Regions from separate parts of the Bacillus altaicus genome, predicted to be linked through region 2. Evidence: riboswitches for the same ligand, from Rfam matches in the RefSeq annotation. Region 2 holds a riboswitch; the other holds the start of a gene.
The links. A riboswitch is a leader RNA that binds a small molecule or an ion and turns the genes downstream of it on or off. The one in region 2 is predicted to bind preQ1.
Positions count from the first base shown of each region.

Region 1: it holds a riboswitch for preQ1, as region 2 does, so the genes downstream of both, queC (7-cyano-7-deazaguanine synthase QueC) here and ACE38F_RS19955 (QueT transporter family protein) in region 2, are expected to answer to the same signal.

Region 1 is NZ_CM143394.1:4,098,259-4,106,026, forward strand. Features, by position in the region: gene ACE38F_RS21210 (hypothetical protein) at 40-198, opposite strand; gene ACE38F_RS21215 (YkvS family protein) at 452-637, shown strand; gene queF (preQ(1) synthase) at 688-1,185, opposite strand; gene queE (7-carboxy-7-deazaguanine synthase QueE) at 1,204-1,920, opposite strand; gene queD (6-carboxytetrahydropterin synthase QueD) at 1,913-2,404, opposite strand; gene queC (7-cyano-7-deazaguanine synthase QueC) at 2,404-3,066, opposite strand; PreQ1 riboswitch class I at 3,160-3,203, opposite strand; gene ACE38F_RS21240 (ATP-binding protein) at 3,412-4,620, shown strand; gene ACE38F_RS21245 (DUF6254 family protein) at 4,630-4,746, opposite strand; gene ACE38F_RS21250 (DinB family protein) at 4,926-5,459, opposite strand; gene ACE38F_RS21255 (M3 family oligoendopeptidase) at 5,597-7,291, opposite strand; gene ACE38F_RS21260 (MarR family winged helix-turn-helix transcriptional regulator) at 7,452-7,768, opposite strand, start outside.
Region 2 is NZ_CM143394.1:3,856,949-3,864,716, reverse strand. Features, by position in the region: partial or broken gene ACE38F_RS19985 (GNAT family N-acetyltransferase) at 1-397, shown strand, start outside; gene ACE38F_RS19980 (isochorismatase family protein) at 440-1,000, opposite strand; gene ACE38F_RS19975 (DUF6123 family protein) at 1,183-1,443, shown strand; gene ACE38F_RS19970 (DMT family transporter) at 1,446-2,351, opposite strand; gene ACE38F_RS19965 (reverse transcriptase-like protein) at 2,365-2,751, opposite strand; gene ACE38F_RS19960 (aldose 1-epimerase family protein) at 2,821-3,693, opposite strand; PreQ1 riboswitch class I at 3,916-3,960, shown strand; gene ACE38F_RS19955 (QueT transporter family protein) at 3,967-4,455, shown strand; gene ACE38F_RS19950 (ribonuclease H family protein) at 4,580-5,239, shown strand; gene ACE38F_RS19945 (zinc-finger domain-containing protein) at 5,252-5,428, shown strand; gene ACE38F_RS19940 (DUF2564 family protein) at 5,463-5,711, opposite strand; gene cspB (cold shock-like protein CspB) at 5,831-6,028, opposite strand; gene ACE38F_RS19930 (YqcI/YcgG family protein) at 6,268-6,996, shown strand; gene ACE38F_RS19925 (LysE family transporter) at 7,136-7,768, shown strand.

The DNA of each region.
Region 1 (7,768 bases), 240 kb from region 2:
CTATTTCTTATTGCCATCATACCATGCATAAAAAGAAAGTTATATATCCCCACCACTATCATGTGTTATCGAAGTGTGCACACCATCCAGTCCATCAAAATATGTAGTTGTTTCATGGTGACGCACTTTCTTTAACTGTATATATGAAAATAAAAATAATAAAATCGCTATAAAGCTCCCCACAATTTCAAACATCATTTTCCCGCCCCTAATTTCTCCCACTTTAGTAGGTTATTGTATCTTTCATTATACTCCTATATAAAGATGTATGCACTTTCATCATTCCTCTCCTAAACAATATTTTTTACATATTTCCTTACAAAAAGTGAATATTTTTCGAATTTTTACTTTGGAAACATTTACAAAGTAGTAAATATAGTTCAAAATAAGAGGAAATAAAAAAGCCCAAATTATTCTTTTTTTGGGAAAACTGGAACAAGGAGAGTTGCTTATGCAAATCGCAGAAACTGGAGATATCATTGAATTTAAAGGTGGAATGCAAGGCCGTGTTCAAAAGGTAAATCAAAACTCCGTTATTGTTGATATAACAATTATGGAGAATTTTAGAGAACTAGATATGGAACCTCTTACAGTTGTAAGCCATAAAAACTATACTGTCATTAATCAACATGCATAATATAATAGAAAGAAAGGATCTGTATATCATACAGATCCTTTCTTTCTATATTAACGATTATCGATCTTTTCTGGATATAAATCGTGATTCATCATACGGTAGTCTGCCATTTTCTCATACTTAGTTCCTGGGCGGCCGTAGTTACAGTAAGGATCGATTGAAATACCACCACGTGGTGTGAATTTCCCCCATACCTCAATATAGCGTGGATCCATTAATTTAATTAAATCATTCATAATAACGTTCATGCAATCTTCGTGGAAGTCACCATGATTTCGGAAGCTAAATAAATATAGCTTTAAAGATTTACTCTCTACCATTCTTTGTTCTGGAATGTAGCTAATATAAATTGTTGCAAAATCTGGTTGTCCTGTTTTCGGACATAAACTTGTAAATTCAGGACAATTGAATTTTACAAAGTAATCACGGTTTGGATGGTTATTATCAAATACCTCTAAAATTCCCGGGCTATATTCAAATAAATATTTTGTATTTTGATTTCCTAATAATGTTACATCTTTTAAATCTTCATCTAATCTTCCTGCCATTTTAAACATCCCTTCTCATTATACCCCTCGTTTATTTCCCCATACTAACGCATGAAGCTGAGGCAGTACTTTCGCATCATTCATTTCTTTACAATTCACAGCTTTTTCAATAAGCCATTCATATTTTTCTAATAAGTTTTTTATAAGCACCGCATCATCCACTGTTTTCGTATCATCATTTCCTACTTGTAAGAAAAATGGTACATTCGGATAACGCTCGTGCATCTTAACTGCATATTCAAAATCTTGATCATCGAATACTACTACTTTTAAACTAAAATCTTTCTCTGCTAGTTTATGAATAACAGAATCTAACATCTGAAAATCTGTTTTCATAGCTGAACTTGGTGGTTTTGGAGAAATCGTTACCTCATCAATTTGAAGCAACCAATCTTGCCATTTACTCCCTTGCGTTTCTACCGCTGTTCGCATTCCATTCTCCTTTAATATAGAAAGAAGAAATTGCATATTTTTCAGCAAAACAGGATTTCCACCCGAAATCGTAACATGAGAAAAATTTTCTCCCCCAATTTCTACAAGCTCATTCCAAATGTCTTCCGGTGTCATTTGTTTAATTTGATCTTTGGCCGATCCATCCCATGTAAAAGCAGAATCACACCAAGCACAGCTATAATCACAGCCCGCTGTACGGATAAACATTGTCTTTTGTCCTACAACCATCCCTTCTCCTTGAATGGTCGGACCAAATATTTCTAAGACGGGGATTTTACTCATCGAGCATCCACTCCCGTCTTACTTCCGCATAACTAGTTGGCGTCTCAAAAAGACGAACAAATTCAACACGAGCTCCCTTGTATTCGTTCGCACGATTATCTTTCGTTAATGCTTCTGCCATCTTTTCATAAATCCAAACAACCATATTTTCAGCAGTCGTATTCATTTCTGGCAATGTTTCGTTTAAATAACGATGATCTAAATAAATTTCTATTTCATTTTTCCAAATTTCTTTTATATCTCCAAAGTCAATTGCAAGGCCTATTTCATTTACATATCCGCTAATTCCAAATACGACTTTATATGTGTGACCATGTAAATTTTTACATTTCCCTTCATAGCAGTGTAAATGGTGCGCTGCGTCAAATGTAAATTCCTTGCTGACCATTACTCTTTTATTATGATATTTGAGTTGTTCACGCTGAATATCCTTGTCCATTTTTTGCAAATTTTCTACGATGCGAAATCCAAAAAAGTTATCCATTATTTGCTCGCTCCTTCGCGTTCTTGTAGATACGTATCTAATCCTGCTTTACGAAGTTGACATGCTGGACATTCACCGCAACCATCACCAATGATTCCGTTATAACATGTTAATGTTTTTTCTCTAACAAACTCAAATGCTCCAAGTTCATCAGATAATTTCCATGTCTCTGCTTTATCAATCCACATAAGTGGTGTATGAATAACAAACGGATAATCCATAGATAAATTTAATGTAACGTTTAATGATTTCACAAACACGTCACGACAATCTGGATAACCACTGAAATCAGTTTCACATACACCCGTTACAATATGACGTGCTCCAACTTGTTTTGCTAATACAGCCGCAAATGATAAAAATAGTAAATTTCGTCCATCTACAAATGTTGATGGCAATTCACCTTCTTCATGTGTAATCTCCATATCCGTTCTCGTTAACGCATTTGGAGCAAGTTGATTTAATAAACTCATATCTAGTACCGTATGTTTAATTCCTAACTCTTTCGCGATTTCCGCTGCACAATCAATTTCTAACTTATGACGTTGATTGTAATTAAACGTTACAGCTTCCACTTCTGCAAACTGTTGTATTGCCCAAAATAAACATGTTGTACTATCTTGTCCACCACTAAAAACAACAACTGCTTTTTCTTTTTTCATTTCACTCATTCTCCTTCTCTACTACGAATAAGAAGAAAGAACGTTCTTGAACTGTCACAATAAAAAAACAAAACAATACCTAATGATATTGTTGTTTCCATAGTTTTTTATAGAGGGAGTTCGCGAACCTCTCCCATGCAGTGCACGGAATTTCTTCTTTCATTGACAAAGATTATTGTAACATATTGTATACTACCAGAAAAAATTTCTGATTTTTTCCGCTATTTCATATTTCATTTCTTTCATTTTATAGTATGATTAATTTAATGTGAGAAGAGAGGAGGCATCCCACTGAAACTCTTTATTATTTATCTCTTTTTAAATATATTATCCATCCTTGTTACAATGCTTGTATATCATTTATTTTGGAATCAAAAAGGGAAACGCTCTCCTAAATTAAATTCAGCTATATTTATTGTATTATGTTGCCTCGCTACCATACTATGTATCACTTTCGCAGCAAAAACAAATTATGGATTTCAATTTGATATGCGTCATATCGTATTAATTGTCGGTACATTAACAGGAGGTCCTATTGCCGGTGCTTCCATCTTAGCTGTATTAAACATATACCGCTTTTTATTAGGAGGAATAGGTGTTTTCCCATCCGTTATCGCTTCAGTTCTAGTATTCATTGTTCTACTATTAACATACAAACTGTTTAACCGAAGTTCTAATCGTATAAAAATAGCACTCGCTATCTTTTACAGTCTCATATTCGGATTTGGCTGGATACCATTTTTCCTTTCAGAGGTTACAAATCCGGCAGATTATATACCGCATATTATCGTGTACGAACTATGTACGATGCTTGGTACAATCCTTATTTTATATTTGCTACACATATTACAAACGCAAGTTCGTCTCCAACATGAACTTATGAATGCTGAAAAATTTCATTTAATCGGTGAAATGGCAGCTTCTATCTCTCATGAAATTCGCAATCCTTTAACTTCAACGAAAGGATTTTTGCAACTTTTACAGTCAGATACATGTTCTGAGAAGGAACGAAAATTATATATCGACATAGCCATTAACGGTATCGAACAAGCAAATCATGTTCTTACAGACTACTTAACTTTTGCAAAACCGAGTATTGAAAAAGAACAACAATTACAAGTAGAGGAAGAATTACTCCATGCGTTATCTTTAATTACACCTCTCGCCAATTTAACAAATGTTCGTATACATTACATAAAACAAAGTACATCTTTCTTTATAGCTGGTGAAAAGCAAAAGTTGAACCAATGCTTATTAAATATTTTAAAAAACTGTATTGAGGCTATGCCTAACGGTGGTGACCTTATTCTTACATTAGTTCCAGACCATAAACATATACAATTATATATAAAAGATACAGGTATTGGTATGGATCAAGAACAAGTAAAACGCCTCGGGTCACCTTTCTACTCGACGAAAGAAAAAGGGACCGGACTCGGGATGATGGTCGTCTTCAGTGTTATTCAAGCAATGAATGGAAAGGTTAATATTATTAGTGAAAAAGGAACAGGTACAACATTTTTATTAACTTTCCCGATCATACAAAAAACGTGATGAAGTTCATCACGTTTTTTCTGTTCCTTCAACTAATTCTGCAAAAGCTTTCACCTTTCCATGCGGCTTTTGATTTTCTTTCCGAGCTTTCCAAGCGCGCTCTTCTTCTCTCTTTTTCTTTGACATACTTTTCAACTCCTTTTTCTCTTCCTCATGTAGTATTCCAAAATAAGAAATAAAACTATGCATGAGTAAAAAAGGAAAAGAAGCGGCGAACCGCTTCTTTTCCTTTTTCCTGCTATTTGAGAGCAGTCCAATTGTTGCGGACTAATAATCAGTGATATGCCCCTGATTAAAGTTTCACCTTACCGCTGTAAAATTGCATGTTTCGCTTCTTTTAGCTGTGTAAGATGTCTTTGTTCGTGTAAATCCAGAAATTGAACCCATTGATATAAATTCAAATCATTAAAAATAGGATGTTTTAATCCATTTTCAAATAATTCTTTTTCATCTATCACACTATGAAGTGCATGAAATAATTCTTGTCGTGAATGTTCTAGTAATTGAATTCCTTGCAGTTTTTTCATTAATGTTTCTGTTGGTTTCATTTGTTGAGGAGCTTCCCGTTTATGTGTGCGATCAAGCGTAAGTTGGAGGTCTTTAAATGGAGCAAGTTTTCTTTCTTTTTTTTGCAAAGCATATACAAGGGCAGATGTGACAGACTGTTCAACTAAATGCAAATGATGCAAAATTTGAATAATACTCCATTTATCACGGCGTGGCTTTACATTCACCTCTGTATCATTTAACATTTCAATTTCTGATAACAGCGTGCTTCGTGTAGACTGTAATGAGTGGACTAAAGTTTCTAAACTAACATCCATATTAGATTGAAGCATAGTGCTTTCCCCCTTTTGTTGGTGAAAAGGGGCGCTCCCCATTAGAAACACCCCTTAAATAATTCTGAATTTTCTTTTATTATCTCATCATTCTTCCATTATGTCGATGTTAAACATGTGAAAAAAGTGCATGTTTTTTACAATTTTGTGTCGTCAACAGCACGTAACCACGCCTCAATTTCTGTAATTACACTTTTTACACACCCTTCAGCGAATGGTGATGTTAAATTTGCAACTTCTACTAATTCTAAGAATGATTTACTTCCACCTTGTTGACAAAGATTCACATAATCTTCCCAAGCCTCTTGTCTATTATCTCTTGCACGTTTCCAAAATTGCAGTGCACAAATTTGAGCTAACGTGTAGTCAATATAATAGAACGGTGAGCTATAAATATGGCCTTGACGTTGCCAGAAACCACCACGCTCTAAATAATTATTATCTTCATAATCACGATGTGGTAAATACTTCTTCTCTATGTTACGCCATGCTGACTTACGTTCTGCTGGCGATGCTTCTGGATTTTCATATACATAATGTTGATATTCATCTACAGATACACCGTACGGTAAAAATAGAAGTGCTGAACTTAAGTGTGAGAAGTAATATTTATCCGCATCTTCTTCAAAGAATAACTTCATCCATGGCCATGTAAAGAATTCCATACTCATTGAATGGATTTCACAAGCTTCATATGTTGGCCAATTATATTCTGGAATTTCATACTTACGACTTTCATATACTTGGAAAGCATGACCAGCTTCATGTGTTAATACATCAATGTCACCAGACGTTCCATTAAAGTTTGAGAAGATGAATGGCGCTTTATAATTCTCGATATATGTACAATATCCACCACCAGCTTTTCCTTTTTTCGCAACTAAATCTAATAAATCATTATCGAGCATGAAATTAAAAAATTCATCTGTTTCAGCTGATAATTCTTTATACATCGTTTTCCCGTGATTAATAATCCAATCGGCATCGCCTTTTGGAGTTGGATTACCTGTAGCAAACTCAAAGTTTTCATCATAATAAGCGAGCTTTTCTACACCAATGCGTGCTTTTTGTCTATTTCTTAACTCGGTTGCAACCGGAACGATATAATCTAATACTTGCTGACGATAGTTCGCTACCATTTCAGCATTATAATCTGTACGATACATTCTTGCATATCCTAATTCAACAAAGTTTTTAAAACCAAGTGTTTTTGCAATTTTCGTTCTCACTTTAACAAGTTCATCATAAATACGATCTAACTCTTCCTCATTCTCAGCTAAAAATCCGTAGTATGCTTCACTTGCTGCTTTACGTTCGCTTCTTTCTTTTCCTTGCATAAACGGAATAAGTTGCGATAATGTTCTCTCTTCTCCTGCAAAATCAATTTTTGCAGATGCTAATAACTGTGTATATTGTGAAGACAATTTATTCTCTAATTGTAAATCTTTCACTACTTCATCTGAATATGTTTTTAAATCACATTCAGCTAGAGCAAATAATTGCTTTCCATAATACGCTTCTAATTCTTCACGGAATGGAGAATTAATTAACGCCTTATAATATTTTGTTCCATAGCCTTGTACAACTGGTGAGTATTCATCAAAGAAATCTTGCTCTTCCTTATAAAAAGCATCTGTCGTATCAACAGAATGGCGAATGTAACAAAGATTCCCCATTGTACCAAAATCATTACGAATTTCATTAATTGAATTAATTACTTGTTGCTGTTCTTCAAGCGTTTTTGCCTTATCGAATTTTTCTAAAGCAACAATAAACTTCTCTTTTAATTCTTCAATATTTGGCCGTTTATATTCATAGTCTTTAAATGACATGAACGAGCCCCCTCTCCATTATATGCATCATTACTATAATTCAATGCTTACTTACAAATCTCCTCTTATTCTTCAGCAAAATGCGGTAGATGATGTCATGAATATATGCACACAAAAAAGCCTTGGATTTCTTTATCCAAAGCTTCTTTGGAACATATCATCATTTTTCATACTTTCCAATTTTTTTTAATAGATCAAGTAATTCATCCTTCTCATCCTTCGTTAACATTTCAAAAGACTGATGTATAACTTGCTCATGGCCTGGAAAAATAGAAGCAATAAAGCTCTCTCCAGACTCCGTTAATTGCGCATAAATAACACGCCTATCATTTGGGCATGGAATTCGTTTTACAAGCCCTTTTTTCTCTAGCTTATCTACAACGTATGTAATGCTGCCACTAGCTATTAAAATACGCTCACCGATTTGCTGAAGTGGTTGGCCTCCTTTATGATATAGTAATTCTAATACAGCAAACT
Region 2 (7,768 bases):
TGAATTATGAAGAATGTGATTTAGAAGAAATAATACAAATAGAGAAGAGTTTTTAAAGTATCGAATTATACAAAGTGAACAATGTATCGTTATAAAGGATACAAAACAAAATGTATTAGGATATGGTATAAGTATACAAACGCCAGAAAATAAAATAATAGGACCAGTTGTTGGTGAAAATGATGCGATGGCAATGAGAATGGTACATTATTTAGCAAAAGGGCATAAAGGTAAATTAAGAATAGATGTACCAGAAGGGAAAGTGAATTTTATGAAAGGATTAGAGAATTCTGGTTTTCGAAAGGTGAATATGCCGCCAATTATGATAAAAAATAGCAATCAATTATTAAAAAGGAATAATGAGTTATATAGCATTGCAGCACAAATTTTTGGATAAAAAAGAATCCTTTTCACGTAAGGATTCTTTTTTATCGTTAATTTAGTCGCGATATTGGTCATGAATTGGTTGAAAGATATCTTCCTCGACATCTCTAACAACGGAAAAATGATCAACATTATAATGACCGTGTAAAGTTTTATTATGATGTTCGATAATTTGCTGTGCAGTTAATACGTTAGAATCAGTTGTTGAATGGCCATTTTTAATTAATGTAACATCGAATCCTTGTACAGTTGCTGTTCTAACAGCTGTGTCAATGCAATGTTCTGTTTTACATCCACCTATAACGAGATGATGTATCTTCTCTTCTTTTAAAAGTTCAAGTAAAGAAGTGCCATAGAATGAATTTGTTGCTGCTTTATTAATAAGGATTGCAGACTGAGGTACTTTAATTTGATTATGTACTTCAAAGCCCACGCCGCTACCAGAGGCAACATCGGTATCTCTTACGAAAATAATAAGGGCATTTGAATCTATTGCTTTCTGTACGGCTGTATTTAGTGTAGATAATAGCTCGGTTTTACGAAAAACTTCATTTTCTTGTTCATTTCCATCAATTAATTCTTGCTGAGCATCGATAATTAATAGAGCTTGTTTCATTGTTTCTCCCCTTTAATACAGAATAATTTTCACTTTATATATTCTGTAATAGTGTATGAGAATCCTCTATCATTAGTGAAGTAGACGAGCGATTTACAAAGTTGTCAAAGAAATTTCATTCTCATAGAGTATAAAAACATGTATGATAGGAAGTGGAGAATTTTTGAGTAGGTGGGAATATCATGCAAACAGTAGAAGATTATCTTTCATTCTTACATACGAAAGGATTTAAATTATCAGAGGAAGCACACGGGTTTATTATGTTTGGACAAGGATATACTGGTGCATCTGATGGGATTGTGAACGTAGCAATAGAAGCGACGATTAAACATCAGTTACAGTTTGATGGCAGTTATTTTGTTGCGTTATTAGAACGATTGAAAGAAGAAGAAATTACAGATAAAAAAAGCGCTAAGGCTTTTATGCGGAAGTTGCAAGCGTAACTTTACGCAGCCCGCGCTTCTTTTTTTGTTTTTGAAGGTAATTCAACAAAAATCATACCTAGGAAAATACATAGACACCCAATAACAGCAGAAATAGAAAGCTGTTCATTTGCTACTAGAACGCCTGTTAATGCTGCAAAAACAGGCTCCATTGCGAAAATAATGGCTACTCTCGTTGGAGAAGTGTGTTTTTGTGCAGATGTTTGAATGAAAAAGGCAATTGATGTCGCAAACAGAGAAGTTAGAAATAGAGCGAATAAAAAGGAATGATTTGTCCATAGTGATACTGAAAGTAATTTTTCCCAATCTTCAAACAAAAAAGCGCAAATAGAAGAAAATATACCGACAGCTAATACTTGAGAAGTGCTTAGTAATAAAGGTGATATTTTCTTAGAAAAGAAACCGTTAACAAGAATATGGGCAGCGAAAGCGACAGCACAACCGAGAACGAGTATATCTCCAATGTTTAATTGAAAAGAATCACCAGCCGTTAATAAATATAAACCTGCTGTTGCTACAGTAATACCAAGTGCAATGAAAATTGTAGCTCGCTGTTTTAAAAAAATAAAAGACAAGATTGGAACCATAATGATACTAAGCCCTGTTAAGAAACCAGCTTTTGAAGAGGTTGTATAAAGTAAGCCGAATGTTTGTAATAAATAGCCAACACATAAAAAGAATCCAACAATCAATCCAGCAAGACTGCTATGTTTTATATCTTGTTTTGAAGTTTTTTGAGAGAAAATCATTTGAACGAATAATAAAATAATTCCAGCGAATAAAAAGCGAATAGCATTAAAAGTAAAAGGACCAACAAAAGACATAGCATTTTGAACGACAACAAACGTAGCTCCCCAAATAAAAGAGACAAATAATAATGCGAGAGGAGCAATCCACCCTTTTTTCACACTCATACCCCCGTTAATTTTGTGAAATAGCTTTTCTAGCTAATTCATCAGCGACTTTATTTTGACTACTTGGAATCCACTTAATAAAAAAGAGATCGAAATTTTTTATGTACTGCAGTGCTTCTTCTAGAAGCGGTGCAAACATTTTATTTTTTGCGTATTCTTTTTCAATAGCCCGCTCAACAAGTTGGGAATCTGTACGAAAAGATACAATGCTATAATTATGCGCTGCGCAATACTTTAATGCTGCAAGTAAAGCGTGGTATTCTGCTTCATGGTTGGACATTGTTCCAAGTGGTAATGACAATTGTACAGGTGGCTGTACTCCTTTAATAAAAACTCCCGCACCAGAAGGGCCAGGATTTCCTTTTGATGCACCATCGATATATACTTCAATCAAAATGAGAAACCTCCAGTTATAAGGTTATCCCCTACTTGAAAATCTTTTTAGAAGTAGGGGATAGAGTACTTATCCAATTGTAATGCTATAACGACATGTAAATGTTTCATTCGCTTGTAACGATTGAATTCCTTTTTTTTCTTTAAAATCTTTTGCTTGCTTTACTTCATCAGCAATTCCGTACCAAGGTTCAATACATAAGAAAGGTGCGTTATCTCCTGGTGTCCATATGCCGACAAATGGGAACCCATCAAATGCTACTTTTACAAATTTATTATGTTTATGTGAGCGAATAGAAATTTCATTCGTATTCATATTTTCAAAAATAAGCGCGTCATTTTTGAATAAATCATATGCCAGTGGCAATTCTTTCGTATTTTCAGCGATTAGTTGCTTTTCATTTGAAAGAAAAGGACCTTCTAATATGCTAGTTTCTAAACGTTCAGATCCGTTAAATGATAAATGATAATCTGCAAATGATTCGCCTTCTAATAAAGGACAGTTGAATCCAGGGTGTGCTCCGATTGAGAAGAACATCTCTTTTGAAGAAGGATTGTTTACTTCATATGTAACATGTATATTTTGTTCGTCTACTTCATAAGAAACGAGTAATTCAAATTCATATGGATACTTTTGTAACGTATCTTCATTACTAGTAACGACATAAGTGATTTTTGTTTCACTTTGTTCTTTAACAGAGAACGAAAGATCACGGGCAAAACCATGCTGTGTTAATGAATAAGGTTTATCTTCTACGTAGTATGTATTCTCTACTAATCGACCGACGATTGGAAACAAGATTGGTGCACGACGTCCCCAATAAGTAGAATCACCTTGCCATAAATATTCTGTATTGTCTTCTTTTAAGCGAACGCTTTGTAATTCTGCACCTTTGTCAGAGATGGAAACGATCACTTTTTCATTTTGAATTGTTGCTGTCATGAAGTGAAACCTCCTAAATCTTTCATATGTTTTATCCCGTATTAACTGTCCGTAAAAACCCGATTGGTGCGGGCTAATAATCAGTGGGGGATGGACAAAATCCCGCTGATTAAAGTTTCACTTTATTATACGTTGTCTAAAAGAAAAAAGGTAGTAAATGATAGGAATCTATTGACGAAAGAGTACCTATTGCGTAAAATATAATCTTGTTGCTTAAAAACGAATAACGTGGTTCGAAACCATCCCACGTAAAAAAACTAAGGAGATTTTGTCATGAATATAAGGACATTAGTCGGTAATGGTATTTTAGCGGCATTATATATTGCTGTTTCTATGCTTATTCAGCCATTTGGCTTTACCAGTGTACAGTTTCGTATTTCAGAGATGTTTAATCATCTCGTTGTATTCAATAAGAAAGCAATTTACGGGATTGTATTAGGTGTATTTTTAACGAATCTCTTTTTCTCACCTATGATCGCTTATGATTTAGTATTTGGAGTAGGGCAATCCATTCTTGCATTACTTGCAACTATTATTTCTATGCGCTTCATTAAAGGTGTTTGGGCTCGTATGATTTTTAATACAGTTATTTTTACAGTCACAATGTTTATGATTGCAATTGAACTTCATCTTGCGTTTGATCTGCCATTTTTATTGACATGGCTAACTTGTGCAGTTGGTGAATTTGTTGTAATGGCAATTGGTATGCCTGTAATGTACTGGATTAATAAGCGAGTGCAATTTGAAAGATTTATGCAATAGATGAAAGAGCTGTCCTTACTTAGGATGGCTCTTTTTGTATGTGATTAAATTGTATATAATACTGTGACTCTTGATAAAATATAATAAAATAAATATAAGAAGTCTTATAAAAGGGGAATCTAGTATGAAATATAAAATACATTGGTTGTATAAAACGAAGCGTGGTTTACAAACTGAATTAACAACAGATTATATGAATATAGAAGAAGTGCTTCAATTTGCGGAGGATTTTGAGAAAACAGGTAGGGTGAAAGAACTTTTATTTTACGATGAAATGGATGCAGAATGGTCATTAAAAGAAATGAAAAAACTGAGTAAGCAAGTGGAGGAAGATCCTCAAGAAATTCAAGTTTATTTTGATGGTGGTTATGATGTGCAGACGAAAGAAGCTGGGGTTGGCATATGTGTATACTACAAAAAAGGAAATACAAATTATCGAATTCGTCGCAATGCATACATAGAAGGCATATATGATAATAACGAAGCGGAGTATGCTGCATTATTATACGGGATGAATACACTCGAGGAATTAGGAATTAAATATGAAGCAGTTACACTTCGTGGAGATTCTCAAGTTGTACTGCAACAATTAGCCGGTGAATGGCCTTGCTATGATGAACATTTAAATCATTACTTAGACCAAATTGAACAAAAAGCGAAGCAAATGAAATTAAAACTTGTTTGTGAACCGATATCTAGAAAACAAAATAAAGAGGCACATCAATTAGCAGCGCAAGCATTAGAAGGGACGACAATTGATAGTCATAAAGAAATAACCGAATAGAGAGGTGCACACGTGAAGAAGAAGCAACTCATTACAGAGGTAAATGACTTATTAGAAACGTATTGCGGAGGGTGTTTCCTGCAGGAACATAATCGGAAAAATCATAGTAAATACTATGCCCATTCTTTTTGTATACGGCAATGTACGGTTGGAGAGAAGTTGAAAAAGTATGGGGAGCAATTGTCATAAAAAAAACATCCAGAGAATTTTCTCTGGATGTTTTTTAGTGCTTCGCTTCGTGTAATTGATGCTCGCATTTACTTAATTTTTTTTCTTCATTCATTAGAAATGGCTCATCTAAATCCGTTGCAACGGATTTCATGACTTCAAGCTGAGAACGAGCCGATTCTACTGCAGTAGTGGCATGCTCTAATGTGTCTGGATCCATTGAAATTGTTGCAGAACCTACCATTTTTTGTGCAGTTTCTACACGGAATTTTACTTCTTCAAAATCATTTACATGTGACCCCATTGTTATTGCCTCCTTTGGATTTTGCGCATTTCACATAGTTTTTGCTCTGTAAAACGGAAATATACAAAGGAATAACAAAGGAGGTTACCAAGTAAGGTAACCTCCTGTCATATGTGGGATTAAAGTTTTGCTACGTTAGCAGCTTGAGGTCCACGGTTTCCTTCAGTAATGTCGAAAGATACTTCTTGACCTTCCTCTAAAGCTTTGTAGCCGTCGCTTTGAATAGCAGAGAAATGTACGAATACATCTTCAGAGCCTTCCATTTCGATAAATCCAAAACCTTTTTCATTGTTAAACCATTTTACTTTTCCTTGCATGTCACAATTCCTCCTAAAAACGATTCCTTTTTTCATTTAGTGAAATTCATTTTAAAAAATAATATAAATAAAAAATGCTATTTTCTCGAATATTCTGCTAAATGATTAATTTAAATATACACGAATTGGTAGAATTTAGTCAAGTAAGCGCTTTGAAATCTTTGTATTTTTAAAAAGGTATAGGACAAGCCGAGTATGTAATATTCTTAAGTGAATGCTGTACATAATGAGGTGAAAGAATGGATGAGTCTTATTTATTAGATAATGAAGGAATGAAAAATAGAGGCGACATACCGAATTGGGTTGCAAAAGAATTTCAAAATTTTTCGAGTGTCGTGTTAGAACCAACTTTTCCGTGTTATTTCGGTTTAACAGCTTTGAAAAAGAATGAACTTCGTTATTCATTTCTCTCTCATAATGATTGGGGGCATTTACCCAATACAATGTTATCTTTTTTAGAGTTAATGAGAGAGCGGCCGATTGTAAGAAGGGGCTTTTTTCTTTTTGTGGAACCGGAATGTGAAGAAAAATCAATCGAATATTATCGAGATTATTTTTGGAAAGTACTACAATATTTACATGAACAAGATAATCAATTATGGCCAAAGCAAATCCCGAAAAATCCAGAGCATTATTTATGGGAATTTTCATTTGGTGGTGAACCAATATTTGCATTTGGGAATGCGCCAGCTTATAAACAGCGAAAGACTAGGCATTTAGGAAATTCTCTCGTTATTGGATTCCAGCCACGAACTATTTTCGATGGCTTAGAAGGAGATCGTCCTAAAGGTTCGTATTCAAGACAAATGGTCCGTGAACGAGTTGAAAAGTGGGATCAGTTGCCGAAACACCCTAACATTAGTCACTACGGCGATCCTAATCATCGTGAATGGAAACAATATTTCATAGGGGATGATATTGAGCCGATTAAAGGTAAATGTCCTTTTCATCATAGAGTAGAGAAATAAGAGCCATCAACAGGATGGCTCTTTTGTATATTTTGGATAAAAAAGGGTACTGTATTAGTGAATAATTTTTATGAAAGCTAGTCTATTTTCTATATTTACATCATTACTTAATAGTAAAAGAAGTAGAAAGGATAGAGCGATGTTTGGAGCAATTATACAACAAATAGTATTAGGTATTTCATTAGCTGCGCCTGTAGGTCCGATTAATATTGAAATGTTAAAAAGGGGAATTGAACGTGGATTTTGGCATGCATGGATTGTTGGAATTGGAGGAATGACTGCTGATATTTTGTTTATGCTTCTTATTTATTTCGGTTTATCTTCTGTGTTTATGTATACATATGTACAAGCTTTTATGTATTGCACTGGGTTTTTCTTGTTGTTTTATTTAGGGTTTCAAAGTGTGAAACAAGGAATTTCTCACTCTAATATGGAATATAAACAAGAAGAGATAGGTGGACTTAAACAATCTTTTATGGCAGGATTTTTTATCGCGATATCCAATCCATTAAATCTCGTTTTTTGGTTTGGCATATACGGAAGTACACTTAGCTCTTTGCTTACAAAAGTAACGAAACAAGAAGCTTTTTTGTACAGTCTTTGCATTATTGTTGGTATTATTTTGTGGAACTTAAATATTGCTTTTTCTGTACATTTCGGAAGAACTTTATTAAAGCAAAAAGCACTTGGCTATATTACAGCCGGAGCAGGTATTATTTTAGTAGGATATTCTATCCATTTTGCATACAAAGCTTTACAGTTGTTCATATAA